One region of the Microbispora sp. CL1-1 genome, then DNA from elsewhere that is predicted to be linked to it. Evidence: predicted binding sites of a transcription regulator. Region 1 holds the regulator's gene; the other holds the start of a gene.
What was found. The regulator LexA, encoded in region 1, represses DNA repair genes until DNA is damaged. The targets are predictions, from matches to a motif close to TCGAACANNTGTTCGA.

Region 1 (8,174 bases):
CCAGGTAGACCTGCTCGATGTCGTCCACGGTGGCCGACTCGGGCAGGTTGACGGTCTTGGAGATGGCGCCGGACAGGAACGGCTGGACGGCCGCCATCATCCGGACGTGGCCCATCGGGGCGATGGCCCGCTCGCCCATCGCGCAGTCGAACACCTCGTAGTGCTCCGGCCGCAGGCCGGGGGCGTCCACGACGTGGCCGTGCTCGGCGATGTACTCGACGATGGCCTCGACCTGCTCCTCCGGGTAGCCGAGCCGGCGCAGCGCCCGCGGGATCGTCTGGTTGACGATCTGCATCGAACCGCCGCCGACGAGCTTCTTGAACTTCACCAGCGCCAGGTCGGGCTCGATGCCGGTGGTGTCGCAGTCCATCATCAGGCCGATGGTGCCGGTCGGGGCGAGCAGCGACGCCTGGGCGTTGCGGTAGCCGTTCTTCTCGCCCAGCTTGAGGCACTCCTGCCACTGCCGGGTGGCCTCGGTGTGCAGGGCCTTGTCCATGTCGCCGAGCGTGCGCAGGTCGTCGTTGGCCGCGGCGTGCTTGCGCATGACCCGCTTGTGCGGCTCGGCGTTGCGCTGGTAGCCGTCGTACGGGCCGACGATCCCGGCGATCTCGGCCGAGCGGCGGTAGGACACGGCGGTCATCAGCGAGGTGATCCCGGCCGCGATGGCCCGGCCGCCGTCGGAGTCGTACGCGTGCCCGGTCGCCATCAGCAGCGCGCCCAGGTTGGCGTAGCCGATGCCGAGCTGGCGGTACGCCCGGGTGGTCTCGGCGATCTTCTGCGTCGGGAAGTCGGCGAAGGTGATCGAGATGTCCATCGCGGTGATGATCAGCTCGGTGACCTTCACGAAGGTCGCGACGTCGAAGGAGTCGTCGTCGCGCAGGAACTTCAGCAGGTTGATCGACGCGAGGTTGCACGAGGAGTTGTCCAGGTGGACGTACTCCGAGCAGGGGTTGCTGGCCGTGATGCGCCCGGTCTCGGGGCAGGTGTGCCAGTCGTTGATCGTGTCGTCGTACTGCAGGCCGGGGTCGGCGCACTCCCAGGCGGCCTGGGCCATCTTGCGGAACAGCGACCGCGCCTCGACCTCTTCGATGACCTCGCCGGTCAGCCGGGCCCGCAGGCCGAACTTGTCGCCCGCCTCGACGGCCCGCATGAACTCGTCGGAGACCCGCACCGAGTTGTTGGCGTTCTGGTACTGCACGGACACGATGTCCTTGCCGCCGAGGTCCATGTCGAACCCGGCGTCGCGCAGCGCGCGGATCTTGTCCTCTTCGCGCGCCTTGGTCTCGATGAACTCCTCGATGTCGGGGTGGTCCACGTCGAGGACGACCATCTTGGCCGCCCGGCGGGTGGCGCCGCCCGACTTGATGGTGCCGGCGGAGGCGTCGGCGCCGCGCATGAAGGACACCGGGCCGCTGGCCGTGCCGCCGCTGGACAGCAGTTCCTTGGACGAGCGGATGCGGGAGAGGTTGACCCCGGAGCCGGAGCCGCCCTTGAAGATGACGCCCTCTTCCTTGTACCAGTCGAGGATCGACTCCATCGTGTCGTCCACGGCCAGGATGAAGCAGGCGCTCACCTGCTGGGGGGAGCGGGTGCCGACGTTGAACCACACCGGGGAGTTGAAGCTGAAGACCTGGTGGATCAGCGCGTGCTTGAGCTCGTGGTCGAAGATCTCCGCGTCCTCGTCGGAGGCGAAGTAGCCGTTCTCGACGCCGGTCCTGGTGTAGACGCCCACGACCCGGTCGACGAGCTGCTTGAGGCTCGACTCGCGCTGCGGGGTGCCCACCGCCCCGCGGAAGTACTTGGTGGTGACGATGTTGGCCGCGTTGACCGACCAGAAGTCCGGGAACTCCACGCCGTGCTGCTCGAAGTTGACCGAGCCGTCCCGCCAGTTCGTCATCACGACGTCGCGCCGCTCCCAGCGGACCTCGTCGTACGGGTGGACACCCGGGGTGGTGAAGATGCGCTTCATCTTCAGGCCCTTGCGCGGGCGCTTGCCCGGGCGACCCCCCGCACCCGACACCGTGCCGCTCACGGTCTCCGTCATGACTTCCCCCTCCCAGGGCCCGATGGAGCCCCTTCTCCGGACCACGCTCGTTGAAACCACATAGTCGCGGTGCGCCGTCGCGCCCCGCCCGCCTCGTCCCGGTCCCCCGGAAGGCGTCTTATTCCTCGCCCCCGGTGCCATGGGCTGCGGTGCCGTGGGCCGCGCGGAGCCGCTCGATCTCCGCCTCGAAGTCCGCCAGCGTCTCGAAGCTGCGGTAGACCGACGCGAAGCGCAGGTAGGCCACCTCGTCGAGATCGCGGAGCGGGCCCAGGATGGCCAGGCCGACCTCGTGGGAGGCGATCTCGGCCGCGCCCGTGCCCCGGATGCTCTCCTCGACGCGCTGCCCGAGCTGGGCGAGGGAGTCCTCGCTGACCGGGCGCCCCTGACAGGCCCGCCGCACGCCGGCGATGACCTTCTCGCGGGAGAACGGCTCGGTGACTCCGCTGCGCTTGCTCACCATCAGCAGTACGGTCTCCTGCGTGGTGAACCTGCGCCCGCACTCGGGACAGGTGCGCCGGCGACGGATCGCCGCCCCGTCCTCTGCCGCGCGGCTGTCCACGACCCGGGTGTCCGGGTGGCGACAGAACGGACAGTGCACTTCATCGCCTCCCTGAACGCACATCCCCGAACACAAGGTGTGGTGAACTTACACCGGTGTGACTACTAGATGTTGTGGTCCAACCGTAGGAGCGCCCGACCTTGAACGCAAGTCGAACCGGCCTTGGGCAAGGAAGTCCCTGCTCCGCCCGCGTGTCGCACCCCGGGTCACGGCCGCATCACGCGCCCCGGCCGTCGCGGAATAGGCCGTTTACGCGCCTTTTCCCGGCCGTTTTTCGCACGGCTTCTGACCTGCGCCTACAGCGGCCGAAGAAGATCGGGGAAATCGAACACGGGATCGATCGAACTCCCGTACGATGAAGGCGGACGGCGAGATCGGCGATTTCGCTGGATATCGAACAATTGTTTGACGGTGATCTTGAATCGCGGTACGGTCGCTCTGTGCGACACGAGGAACACGGATTGAGAGGTGGCATCGTGAGTGACCGAAGTGAGCAGGCGAATGGCGTCAGCGACCTCGCGGTTCGCAGGCGCGACTCGCTTGGCCTCACCCCCAGGCAGCGGAAGATTCTCGAGGTGATCCGCGACTCGGTCCAGCAGCGCGGTTATCCGCCGTCCATGCGGGAGATCGGGGAAGCGGTCCAGCTGACCAGCACCTCCAGCGTGTCGCACCAGCTCACGGCGCTCCAGCGTAAGGGCTACCTCCGGCGTGATCCCCATCGGCCCCGGGCCCTGGAGGTCCGGCTGCCGGGCGAGCCGGTGCTGTGGGTGGACCCCGACGCCACCTCCGAGGAGGAGCCCGGGTTCAGCCGGCCCACCGCGGCCTACGTGCCGCTGGTCGGCCGCATCGCGGCCGGTGGGCCCATCCTCGCCGAGCAGAGCATCGAGGACGTGTTCGCCCTGCCCAAGCAGCTCGTGGGCGAGGGCACGCTGTTCCTGCTCCAGGTCTCCGGCGACTCGATGATCGAGGCCGCCATCGCCGACGGCGACTGGGTCGTGGTCCGGCAGCAGCCGGTCGCCGACAACGGCGACATCGTGGCCGCGATGATCGACGGCGAGGCCACCGTGAAGACCTTCAAGCGCAAGGACGGGCACGTGTGGCTGGTGCCGCACAACCCCAACTACGAGCCGATCCCGGGCGACGAGGCCACCGTGCTCGGCAAGGTCACGGCTGTCCTTCGCAAGCTGTAGCCGCGCCGGCGCCCCGCGGCACGACGGGATCGCGGGGCGCGGCGGCCGCCTTTTCGGCGGTCGTCAACCGGCAATTAGGGTGAGTCGGATGAAGCTCGACTCCCTCTCCCTCGACGCGGCCCGGGGCCGTGACGGAATCAAGTGGGCGCAGGCCGCGCCCGGCGTCATCCCCGCCTGGGTCGCCGACATGGACTTCCCCGTGCCCGACGTGGTCACGGAGGCCATAGCGCGACGCGCCGCCAAGGACCTCGGCTATCCCGCCTGGCTGGACACCCCGACCGCGGGACCACTGGCGGAGGCGTTCGCCGAGCGGATGGAGACGCGGCACGGCTGGCGGGCCGATCCGGCCCACGTGCGGTCCTTCACCGACCTCAACCAGGCTCTCCAGGTGCTGCTGCACGTCCTGACCGAGCCCGGCGACGCCGTGGCACTGCACGTCCCCGCCTACGACCCCTTCCTCACCACCATCACCGGGATGAACCGCCGCCTGGTGCCCATGCCGCTGACGGCCGACGGCAGGTTCGAGGTCCCCGGAGAGCCCGTCAGTGTGCTCCTGCTGGTCAACCCGCAGAACCCGTCGGGCCGTTCGTTCACCCGTGAGGAGCTCGAAGGCGTCGCCGCGTACGCCGATCGGCACGGCACGCTGGTGATCGCCGACGAGATCCACGCCGACCTGACGTACGCCCCGAAGCGGCACATCCCGTTCGCCACGATCCTCCCCGAGCGCACGGTCACGCTGACCTCCGCCAGCAAGGCCTTCAACATGGGCGGACTGCACTGCTCGGTGGCCCACCTCGGCGCGAAGGAGGCCAGGGACGCACTCGGCCGCCAGCCCGCCCACATCTTCGGCGCGCCCAGCGTGCTCGGGGTGGAGGCCACGGTGGCCGCCTGGCGGCACGGCGACGCGTGGCTGGAGGAGGTGCTGGCGATCCTCGACCGCAACCGCAGGCTCGTCGCCGAGCGGCTCCCGTCGGTCGGCTACCGCGTTCCCGAGGCCACCTATCTCGCGTGGCTCGACTTCGGGGTGCCCGGCGCGGCGGCGTTCGTCGAGCGGGAGGCCCGGGTCAGGCTCAACCCGGGCCCGATGTACGGAGGCGGCGACACCTTCGCCCGCCTCAACTTCGCGACATCGGCGGCGATCCTGGAGGAGATCCTGTCGAGGATCGCCGCCGTGCTGACGTGACGCGCCCGCTCAGCTCGCCGTACAGGTGACCGAGGACGGAACGCCGTTGCTGCCCGACCAGCTTCCGTTGAAGCCGAACGCGGTCGAGGCGCCGGCGCCCAGCGTGCCGTTGTAGGACATGTTCGTCACCGTGACGTTGGACCCGCTCGCGCTGAGCGTGCCGTTCCAGAGCTGCGTGATGCTCTGGCCGTTCGGGAAGGACCAGTTCACTGTCCAGCCCGAGATGGCCGACGAACCCGCCTTGACCGTGACCTCGCCCTGGAAGCCGCCGGGATACTCGTTGACGACCTTGTACGTGGCCGTGCAGGTCTTCCCGCCCGGCGACGAGGGAGACGCGGACGGCGACGGGGAGGGAGACGGCGAGGGAGACGGCGATGGGGAGGGCGACCGAGTCGGAGACGCCGACGGCGAGGCCGAGGGCGAGGGCGAGGGCGACACTGGCGGCGTCGGGGTGCCACCACCGCCGGTCGGCGGGATCAGGTAGGGCGAGATGATGCTCTGCTTGGCCTGGTCGACCGTCGCCCAGTCGTCCTTGAGAATGCCGCCCGTGTCACCCGAGTTGGGGTTCCACGACCAGTAGGTGAACGACATGCCGTTCACGCCGGTGCCCATGTACTTCATGAGCTCCTGGAGCCAGATCTTGTCGATGTTGCTGGCGAGCGTCGTGCCGAACTCGCCGACCATGATCGGGGCGATGTTCTGCTTGTAGAGGTAGCCCCAGTACTTGTCCCAGATGGCCGGCATGTTGGCCGGGTAGGACGGGTCGTCGAACCAGTTCTGGTGGAAGACCGAGGTGGCGTACTCGTGGGGCGAGTAGACGAGCCGGTTGGCCACGTTGAGCCGCACCGGATACTGCCCGGCCTTGGTGAGGTTGCCGCCCCACCAGCCGCAGTCCTCGTCGTTGCTGGGGTCGTTGTCCCAGACGTTGGACTCGCCGCCGCTCGGGCAGCTCACGCCCTCCACGAAGATCAGCCAGTTGGGCTGCACGGACAGGATCGCGTTGCCGGCCCGCTCGGCCGCCAGGCGCCAGTCGCGCGACTCGTCGCCGCAGCCCCAGCAGGAGCCCTTCGCGTTCGGGTTGGTGCCGTCGGCGTGCGGCTCGTTGTGCAGGTCGGCCCCGATGACGGTGGGGTTGCCCGCGTAGTGCTGGGCCAGCGACTTCCAGTCGTTGATCCAGGTCGACTCGGGGACGCCGGAGGTGTACCACAGCGCCGTCTGGCCCGCGCTGGTCGGGCGGTGCCGGTCGAGGATGATCCGCATGCCCTTCTGGCCCGCGTAGTCCACGACCTTGTCGAGGATCTGCAGCGGGGACAGGCCGATCAGGTCGGGGTTGGAGTAGGTGTTGACGCTCGTCGCCTGCGCGCCCGGCTTCAGCGCGTCGTCGGAGAACGGCACCCGGATGGTGTTGTAACCGAGGCTCGCCATGAGGTCGAGCTGGCTCTTCCACGGGTTGTTCGCCCACAACCCGTGGAAGGTCTTGTTGTCGGTCTCCATGCCGAACCAGTTGATGCCGGTCAGCCGGACCGTCGCGCCGGTGCTGTCGACGATCTTGTTCCCGCTGGTGTGCAGGTAGCCGGTGCCCGTGCCGGCGGCGTTAGCCGGTGACCCGGTGACGACGAGCACGGTCGCCGCAACCGCGGCGGCGGTCGTCAGCCCGCCGAGAATTCGTCTGTACAAGACGTGCCTCCCACGCGGGGCGCACGCCGACGGCGAGCCATACGGTCAGGCGCGCACCCCAGACCACCGCCGGAGCGGTGGTGGTCGCGGCATGCCCTGACCGCACGCCTACATCGATATGAACTGGTTTTGTGGCTCGGGCGTAATTTTGTCCGGAAGGCCAGTCCATCGTCAACGTCCCGTCACGGCACCATGCCCCGCAGGCAATCGAGCACCATGCTGTGCACGCAATCGAGCACCGTGCTGTGCACGCAATCGAGCACATGCCCCGCACGGCACCATGGCACCGTACGGGGGCACGGGGGCACGGGGGCACGGCGTCACGGCAGCGGCGGCAGCTCCGGCGGAGCGGCCGGCGGCCTGTCCTCGAGCGCCGCCAGGGCCAGCTCCACCGCCCGCGCCAGCTGGGGATCCCGCCCGGCGACCAGGTCCTGCGGCGTCGCGACGACCTCGACGTCCGGGTCGACGCCGTGGTTCTCGACGCCCCACCCCTCGCCCTCCAGCCAGAACGAGTAGCGCGGCTGCGTGACGACGGTCCCGTCCACGAGCGAGTAGCGCGAGTCGATGCCGATCACGCCGCCCCAGGTCCGCGTGCCCACGAGCGGCCCGATGCCGCGGTTCTTGATCCCGGCGCTGACGATGTCGCCGTCCGATCCGGCGAACTCGTCGGTGACGGCCACGACGGGCCCGCGAGGCGCGTCCTCGGGGTAGCGCCCCGGCTCGTATCCCCGGCTGAGCTGCCACCCGGTCACCCGTCGCTGCAGCTTCTCCAGCACCAGCTCGGAGACATGACCGCCGCCGTTGTCGCGGATGTCCACGACAAGCGCGTCGCGGTCCATCTCGGCGCGCAGGTCCCGGTGGAACTGCGCCCAGCCGGTGGACATCATGTCCGGCACGTGTAGGTAGCCGACCCGCCCGCCCGACGCCTCGCGCACGAACGCCCGCCGCCCGGCCACCCAGTCGTGGTAGCGCAGCCGCGTCTCGTCGGCGACCGGCCTGACGACGACCCTGCGGGTCTCGCCGCCGGAGCCGGGCCGTACGGTCAGCTCCACGGGCCGTCCCGCCATCCCGGACAGCAGCGCCAGCGGCCCGCGTACCGGGTCCACCGGGCGCCCGCCGACGGCGACGATCGCGTCGCCCTCGCGTACGGCGACGCCGGGCGCGAGCAGCGGCGAGCGGGCCTCGTGGTCGGAGGACTCCCCCGGCAGGATGCGGCGGATCCGCCACACCCCGCTCTCGTCCCGGGCGAGATCGGCGCCGAGGAGGCCCTGGCGGCGCCGTGGATCGCGGCCCGCGCCGACGGGCCGCGCGTACGCGTGCGAGGTGGCCAGCTCGCCCTGGACCTCCCAGAGCAGGTCGATCAGCTCGGAGTAGGCGCCGATCCGCTCGACGAGGGGGGCGTAGCGGTCGAGGGTGCCCGCCCAGTCGACACCGTTCATGTCCTCCCGCCAGAAGTGGTCGCGCATGAGCCGCCCGGTCTCGTTGTAGGCCTGCCGCCACTCGGCGACCGGGTCGATGGTC
Region 2 (8,174 bases), on a different contig from region 1:
GCTGGTGGCCGAGATCGCCAAGACCGGCAAGCTGCCGGTGGTGCTGTTCACCGCGGGCGGCATCGCCACCCCGGCCGACGCCGCGATGATGATGCAGCTCGGCGCCGAGGGCGTGTTCGTCGGCTCGGGCATCTTCAAGTCCGGCGACCCCGCCAAGCGCGCCGCCGCCATCGTCAAGGCCACCACGTTCTACGACGACCCCGACGTGATCGCCAAGGTCTCGCGCGGCCTGGGCGAGGCGATGGTCGGCATCAACGTCGACGACATCCCCGTGCCGCACCGCCTCGCCGAGCGCGGCTGGTAGGCGCCGGAAGCCGGAGCGAAGACGCCCGGCCGGACATCCCGGCCGGGCGTTCGAGCTGTCCGCCCCGTTATCGTGGCCTGCTATGACGACCGACGACACGGCACGGCTCGCCGAGAACCTGTCGCGTGAGCTGCGCCACATCGTGATGCTGCTGCGCCGTACGACGGCGGGGCAGCCGGTCACCGCCCAGCAATACTCCGTGCTCGGCTCCCTGGAGGACGGTGCGCGCCGGATGACCGAGCTGGCCGAGGAGCACGGCGTGCAGCTCCCGACGATGAGCGTGCAGGTCAGCCGCCTGGAGGAGGCCGGTCTCGTCGCGCGGGGCACCGACGCCTCCGACGCGCGGGTGCGCACCGTCGAGCTGACCGGCGAGGGACGCGACCGCCTCCGGGCCGTACGGCGGGCCAGGATCGCCTACCTGTCCGACCGGCTGGACGCGCTGACCGTCGAGGAGCGCACGGCCATAGCCCACGCCCTGCCCGCCCTCGCGAAGCTGGGCCGTGCCTGACGGAACACGCCGGCCTCGTCCGATCCGTCGTTTTGGGCCCGCAAGACCGCGGCCATACCCTGAACACGTCAGCACAGGAAGGGAAACCGTGACGTCCGCACCCAAGATCGGCGTGCTCGCCCTGCAGGGCGACGTGCGCGAGCACATCCGCGCTCTGGAGGAGTCGGGCGCCACCGCCACGCCGGTGCGCAGGCAGGAGGAGCTCGCCGCGGTGGACGCGCTGGTCGTCCCGGGCGGGGAGTCGACCACGATGTGGAAGCTCGCCGTCACCTTCGAGCTGCTCGAACCGCTGCGGCTGCGGATCAAGGAGGGCATGCCCGCCTACGGCTCGTGCGCCGGGATGATCATGCTGGCCGACCGGATCGAGGGCGGCATCGAGGGCCAGGAGACGCTGGGCGGCATCGACATGGTGGTCCGCCGCAACGCCTTCGGCCGCCAGGTCGACTCGTTCGAGGCCGATCTCGACTTCGCCGGACGGGGGACGATCAGGGCCGTGTTCATCCGCGCGCCCTGGGTCGAGTCCGTGGGGCCCGACGTGGAAGTGCTGGGCCGCACCGAAGCTGGGGATAGGATCGTCGCGGTCCGACAGGGACCGCTGCTCGCGACGTCCTTCCATCCGGAGCTGACGGGCGACGCGCGGGTGCACTCGTATTTTGTCGAAATGGTGAGGGAGCTCTAGGCGATGTCCGGCCACTCCAAATGGGCGACGACGAAGCACAAGAAGGCGGCGCTGGACTCCAAGCGCGGCAAGCTTTTCGCCAAGCTCATCAAGAACATCGAGGTCGCGGCCAGGACCGGCGGGCCCGACCCGGACGGCAACCCCACGCTGTTCGACGCCATCACCAAGGCCAGGAAGAACTCGGTCCCGATCGACAACATCGAGCGGGCCCGCAAGCGCGGCGGCGGCCTCGAGGCCGGCGGCGCCGACTGGCAGACGATCATGTACGAGGGCTACGCCCCCGGCGGTGTCGCGGTTCTCATCGAGTGCCTCACCGACAACCGCAACCGTGCGGCGTCCGAGGTGCGCGTGGCGCTGACCCGCAACGGCGGCTCGCTCGCCGACCCCGGCTCGGTGTCGTACATGTTCAACCGCAAGGGCGTCGTGATCGTCCCCAAGGGGTCGCTGACCGAGGACGACGTGCTCATGGCCGTCCTCGACGCGGGCGCCGAGGAGGTCAACGACCTCGGCGAGAGCTTCGAGGTGGTCTCCGAGGCCTCCGACCTGATCCCCGTGCGCAAGGCGCTGCAGGACGCCGGCATCGACTACGAGTCGGCCGAGATGAGCTTCGTCCCCACGCTCAACGTCCCCCTCGACGAGGAGGGCGCCCGCAAGGTCTTCAAGCTCATCGACGCGCTCGAGGACAGCGACGACGTGCAGAACGTCTGGGCGAACTTCGACGTGAGCGACGAGGTCATGGAGAAGGTCGGCGCCTGACGCCGGAGGCGGGCACGGGCCCTCGGCCCACATGGGCACGGGCCCTCGGCCCACATGGGCGCGGGGCCCGGCCCGAGGCCCCCGCGTGAGCGGAAAACCGGTGGCATGGCCGCCGGGGCCCGCATAGCTTGGCCGGTTGTGGACATCCGTCATCTCACGAGCGACGACCTGGACGCCGTCCTCGACACCCGCAGGCGCGCCTTCGGCCCGCTGTCCGGCGGCGACGTGGAGACCTGGCGCAAGCTCGTCACCCCGATGCTGCCCGAGGGCCGTTATCTGGGCGCCTTCGACGGCCCCCGGCTCGTCGGCGCGGCCAGGATCAACCCGTACGTCCAGTGGTGGCACGGCCGCCCGCTGTCCATGGGCGGCGTGGGGGCTGTGACGGTGGCGCCGGAGGACCGCGGCAGGGGCGTGGGCCGGGCGCTCACGCACGCGGTCATCGAGCGCTGCGCCGAGCTGGGCCACGTGGTCTCCGCGCTCTACCCGGCCACCACGCCCATCTACCGGAGCGCGGGCTACGAGCACGCCGGCGTGCTCCAGCGGGTCACCGTGCCCGCCGAGGCGCTGCGTACGCTCGGCGGTCCATCCGGTCTATCCGGCGCGTCCGGCGCGGTCAAGCTGCGCAGGATGGGCCCCGCCGACGCGGCCGAGGTCGTCGCCCTGGTCGGCCGGGTGCACACCGCCGCCCGCGCGAGCGGCCCGCTCTGCTTCGACGAGCGGACCTGGCGGCTGTGGCTGGAGGACGACGACGACTTCTGCTACCTGGCCGAGGACGGGTTCGTCGTCTACCGGTGGAGCGACGGGGACATCGAGGTCGACAACCTGCTCGCGGGGTCGGAGGCGACGGCCAGGGCCCTGTGGTCGCTGGTCGGCAGCTCCTCAAGCGTCGCCAAGTCGGTGAAGGCGTTCGTGGACCCGGCCGACCCGGTGCTCTGGATGCTGCGGGAGCGGTCGAGGGACGAGGTCAGCCAGACCCGGTGGATGTTCCGGCTGATCGATCTGCCCGCCGCTGTCGAGGGGCGCGGCTTCCCCGCCGGAGTCCGCGCCGAGATCCCCGTCGAGGTGACCGACGCCCTGCGCCCGGGCAACGCGGGCGCGTGGCTGCTGCGGGTGGACGGCGGCGCCGGCTCCATGACACGGCGGGACGCGCCGGGCGGTGAGAAGGCCGCCGGCGACGCGACACGGCTCGCGATCGGCGGGATGTCCGCACTTTTCGCCGGCGTCCCCGCGACCACCCTCCGCCGGGCCGGCCTGCTGAGCGGCGGATCTCCCGACACCGATGACGCGCTGGACGCCGCCTTCGGCTGCACCGCGTACATGATCGACTACTTCTGACGCCCCCGCGCGGCCGCTGATCGCGATAGAGTGACCGACCGAACAGATGTTCGGCGCAGCGGCGGCCGCGCCGCCGGGATCAGGGAGGCGTGCCGGTGCGGATGCCCCAGCTGCGGGTGATGGGCGTGGACCCGGGGTTGACGCGGTGCGGTCTCGGCGCCGTGGAGGGCCGCCCGGGCGCGCCGCTGAGCCTGCTGTCGGTCGGGGTGGTCCGCACCCCGCCCGACGACGACATCGGGTCCCGGCTGGTCGTCATCGAGGCCGAGATCGAGCGCTGGCTCGACGAGATCAGGCCCGACGCGGTCGCCGTCGAGCGGGTCTTCGCCCAGCACAACGTCCGCACGGTGATGGGGACGGCCCAGGCGTCGGCCGTCGCGATCGTCTGCGCGGCCCGGCGGGGGCTGCCGGTCGCGCTGCACACGCCCAGCGAGGTCAAGGCCGCGATCACCGGCAACGGCAACGCCGACAAGAAGCAGGTCGGCACGATGGTCACCCGGTTGCTGCGGCTCGACGCCATGCCCAGGCCCGCGGACGCGGCCGACGCGCTCGCCCTGGCCATCTGCCACGTCTGGCGCGGCGGCGTGCAGCATCGCCTGGCCGACGCCCTGGCCAGGGCCCGTTCCGGCGGTGCCGCCGCCATCGGCACTAGTGGCACCGGGGGCACCGGGGGCTCTGGTAGGACTGGGAGACCCGGCGAAGTCGCGGCCGGGCGTCAGGACCGGGGAGGGAACACGCGGTGATCGCATCCGTTGCGGGGCAGGTGGCGGCGATCGGCGCCGACAGCGCCGTGGTCGAGGTGGGCGGCGTCGGGATGCTCGTCCACTGCACCCCGGGCACCCTGGCCGGGCTGCGGGTCGGTGAGCCCGCCCGGCTGTCCACCTCGCTCGTCGTACGCGAGGACTCCCTCACGCTGTACGGCTTCGCCTCCGACGACGAGCGCACGGTCTTCGAGCTGCTCCAGACGGCCAGCGGGGTCGGGCCGCGCCTGGCCCTGGCCATGCTCGCGGTCCACGCGCCCAACGCGCTGCGGGTCGCGGTGGCGAGCGCCGACATCAAGGCCCTGACGATGGTGCCCGGCATCGGCCAGAAGGGCGCGCAGCGCATCGTGCTGGAACTCAAGGACAAGCTCGGCACCCCGGCGGCGGCCGTCGACGCCGCGCTCAACGGCGCGGCGGCGGCGCCCGTCTGGCGCGACCAGGTCCACTCCGGGCTGGTCGGGCTCGGCTACTCGTCCAGGGACGCCGACGAGGCGGTCGCGGCGGTCACCGCGGAGGCCGAGGCGGAGCTCGCGGCCGGCCGCGCCCCGCAGGTGGCGGCGCTGCTCAAGTCGGCGCTGCGCGTGCTGAGCGTGCGGTGACCCTCGTGGCGGGCTGAAGGTTCCATGAAATTTTCACCGGGAATCGGACGGGTCCCGGCAGGCCGAGCGGATGGTGTCGAGTGAGCTTCGAGCGGGATCTCGTGTCGCCGGAACCGGAGGGCGACGAGCGGGCGATCGAGGCCGCGCTGCGCCCCCGGCGCCTTGACGAGTTCATCGGGCAGGGCCGGGTGCGCGAGCAGCTGTCGCTGGTGCTGGAGAGCGCGCTGCGCCGCAACCGCCCGCCCGACCACGTGCTCATGAGCGGCGGTCCCGGGCTCGGGAAGACGACGCTCGCCATGATCATCGCCTCCGAGCTCGGCGCGCCGCTGCGGATGACCTCGGGCCCGGCGCTGGAGCGCGCGGGCGACCTGGCCGCGATCCTGTCCACGCTGACCGAGGGCGAGGTCCTGTTCATCGACGAGATCCACCGCATGGCCCGCCCGGCGGAGGAGATGCTCTATCTCGCCATGGAGGACTTCCGGGTGGACATCGTCGTCGGCAAGGGCCCCGGCGCCACCTCGATCCCCCTCGACATCGCCCCGTTCACCCTGGTCGGGGCGACCACCAGGGCGGGGCTGCTGCCCGCGCCGCTGCGCGACAGGTTCGGCTTCACCGCCCACATGGACTTCTACGACGTGGCCGAGCTGGAGCAGGTGCTGCGGCGCTCCGCGAAGCTGCTGTCGGTCGAGCTGCCGGACGAGGGCGCCCACGAGATCGCCCGCCGTTCGCGCGGCACGCCCCGCATCGCCAACCGCCTGCTCCGCCGGGTGCGCGACTTCGCCGAGGTCCGCGCGGAGGGCGTGATCGACCGGGAGATCGCGGCGGCGGCGCTCAACCTCTACGAGGTCGACGCCGAGGGGCTCGACCGGCTCGACCGGGCCGTGCTCGACGCGCTGCTGCGCAAGTTCGGCGGCGGCCCGGTGGGCCTGTCGACACTCGCGGTGGCGGTGGGGGAGGAGCCGGAGACCGTCGAGGTCGTGGCCGAGCCCTTCCTGGTGCGGCAGGGGCTGCTGGCCCGCACCCCGAGGGGCCGCGTCGCCACCGCGGCCGCCTGGGCGCACCTCGGCATGACCCCGCCTCCCGACGCGGTCGGCTCGGTGGCGGTGCCCTCGCTCTTCGACGACGCCTGAACGCCGGGCGCCAAGGCGGTAAGCGGAAACCGGGGCAAAGAGGTAACAGACCGATTGCGAAGCCCATGAAACGGGAACTTTCCCGCCCGCCTGCCCGTGGGTTCGTTGCCGGGCTTCTGCGTGCTCGCATACACTGCGTGGCTTGACTGGCCGCACACGCGAGAAGTCGCGGTGGCCCGCGTGTGAAGCGCACAAGACCTCCGGCGTCAGGCCGGTTCATCACGTTACGAAAGGGTGGCCCCCGTGGGTAACAACCCGCTTGGGACGTTCCTGCCACTGATCTTGTTGGTAGTGGTGTTCTACTTCCTCCTGATCCGCCCCCAGCGCAAGCGGCAGCAGGAACAGATCCAGATGCAGAACTCCCTCACCCCGGGCGCCCGGGTCATGACCACGACGGGGTTGTTCGCGACGGTGGTCGCGCTGCAGGACGACGACGTCGTGCTGGAGGTGGCCCCCGGTGTCGAGACCCGCTGGGTCAAGGCGGCGATCGGCCGGGTGATCACCCCCGCGGACGAGGTGACCGAAACCGAGGAGACCGTGACCGAGGGCACCGACACGGGGAACGGCGACGACACGAGCACCAAGCAGTCCTGAGTAGGCTGATCACAACTTTTCGACGAAAGAACTGACCTCCAGTGGCCCCACCGACCAGTAGCCAGAGCAAGCCGGGACGCACACTCCTGCTGCTCCTTGCGCTCATCATCGTCATGGGCGCGACGGTCGCCCTCCAGAAGGCGTTCGTCCCCAAGTTCGGCCTCGACCTCGCGGGCGGCACGACCGTGACGCTCTCGCCGGTCACGGCGGACGGGAAGGCGCCGTCGCAGGAGAGCCTCGACCGAGCCGTGACGATCATCCGGCAGCGCGTCAACGGCACCGGCATCTCCGACGCCCAGGTCGCGAAGTCGAACGACAACATCGTGATCCAGATCCCGGGCGCGGGCCGTGACGAGGCCCTCAAGCTGGTGTCGACCACCGCCGAACTGCGCATGCGGCAGGTGCTCGCGGTGGCCGCCGCGGCGAACCCGCCGGCCGAGGTGCCCACGGCGGCTCCGACGCCCAGCGGCTCGGCCACGGCGACGCCCGCGACCACCGCGGGCACGCCGACGCCGGCCGGGCAGGGCGCGGACAACGGCAACGCGACTCCCGCCGGGCGCGCCCTGTCGAAGGCGCTGACCGCGCCGTCGCCGGACCCGAGCGCCTCGGAGAGGGCCGGGAACCACCGCAAGGCGGGGGCGGGAGCCGCCCGCGCCAACCGGGCGAAGGCGTCGCCCTCGGCGGCCGCTCCCAGCCCCACGCCGACGGCCGCTCCGCAGGACGCGGGCGACCCACTGGCAGGTCAGGACACCAGCGGCATCGACCCGGCGCTGCTGACCGAGTTCCGCAACATCGACTGCACCGCGAAGAACCGCGGTCAGGGCGCCGCGGACGACCCGAACAAGCAGATCGTCGCCTGCAGCGACGACGGCACGGCCCGCTACATCCTGGACAAGGCCGCGGTGCAGGGCACCGAGATCAGCGGCGCCCAGGCGGGCACCGACCCCACCACCGGTGAGTGGATCGTCCAGGTCGACTTCAAGTCGAAGGGCGCCAGCCAGTTCGCCGACATCACCCGGCGCATCACGTCCCTGCCGGCCCCGCGCAACCAGCTCGCCAACGTGCTGGACGGCGTCGTCATCGTCGCTCCGACGATCGAGGAGGCCATCCCCGGCGGCAGCGCCCGGATCTCCGGCAGCTTCACGCAGACGACCGCCACCGAGCTGGCCGACCAGCTCAAGTACGGCGCGCTGCCGCTGAAGTTCCAGCAGAGCTCGGTCGTGTCGGTCTCCTCGACCCTCGGCCAGGACCAGCTCAACGGCGGTCTCATCTCCGGTGCGCTCGGCCTGCTCGTCGTCATGATCTACCTGTTGATCTACTACCGGGGCCTGGGGCTCATCGGCATCGCCAGCCTGTGCGTGGCCACCGTGTTCACGTACCTGACGGTGGACGTGCTGAGCCACAACGCCGGCTTCCGGCTTTCGCTGCCGCACATCATCGGTCTGGTGGTCTCGATCGGCATCACCGCGGACTCGTTCATCGTCTACTTCGAACGGATCCGTGACGAGATC

Region 2: ruvC (crossover junction endodeoxyribonuclease RuvC) is a predicted target of LexA. The motif match lies at 3,621-3,636, and genes of this name have one in related genera.

Annotation. Positions count from the first base shown of each region.
Region 1 is NZ_JAATEK010000003.1:270,171-278,344, forward strand. It holds gene HCK04_RS05485 (vitamin B12-dependent ribonucleotide reductase) at 1-2,044, opposite strand, end outside; gene nrdR (transcriptional regulator NrdR) at 2,163-2,642, opposite strand; gene lexA (transcriptional repressor LexA) at 3,080-3,793, shown strand; gene HCK04_RS05500 (aminotransferase class I/II-fold pyridoxal phosphate-dependent enzyme) at 3,882-4,976, shown strand; gene HCK04_RS42010 (cellulase family glycosylhydrolase) at 4,986-6,653, opposite strand; gene HCK04_RS05510 (S41 family peptidase) at 6,974-8,174, opposite strand, start outside.
Region 2 is NZ_JAATEK010000016.1:117,185-125,358, forward strand. It holds gene pdxS (pyridoxal 5'-phosphate synthase lyase subunit PdxS) at 1-304, shown strand, start outside; gene HCK04_RS20190 (MarR family transcriptional regulator) at 387-812, shown strand; gene pdxT (pyridoxal 5'-phosphate synthase glutaminase subunit PdxT) at 901-1,491, shown strand; gene HCK04_RS20200 (YebC/PmpR family DNA-binding transcriptional regulator) at 1,495-2,247, shown strand; gene HCK04_RS20205 (GNAT family N-acetyltransferase) at 2,386-3,582, shown strand; gene ruvC (crossover junction endodeoxyribonuclease RuvC) at 3,693-4,322, shown strand; gene ruvA (Holliday junction branch migration protein RuvA) at 4,319-4,939, shown strand; gene ruvB (Holliday junction branch migration DNA helicase RuvB) at 5,020-6,069, shown strand; gene yajC (preprotein translocase subunit YajC) at 6,313-6,663, shown strand; gene secD (protein translocase subunit SecD) at 6,705-8,174, shown strand, end outside.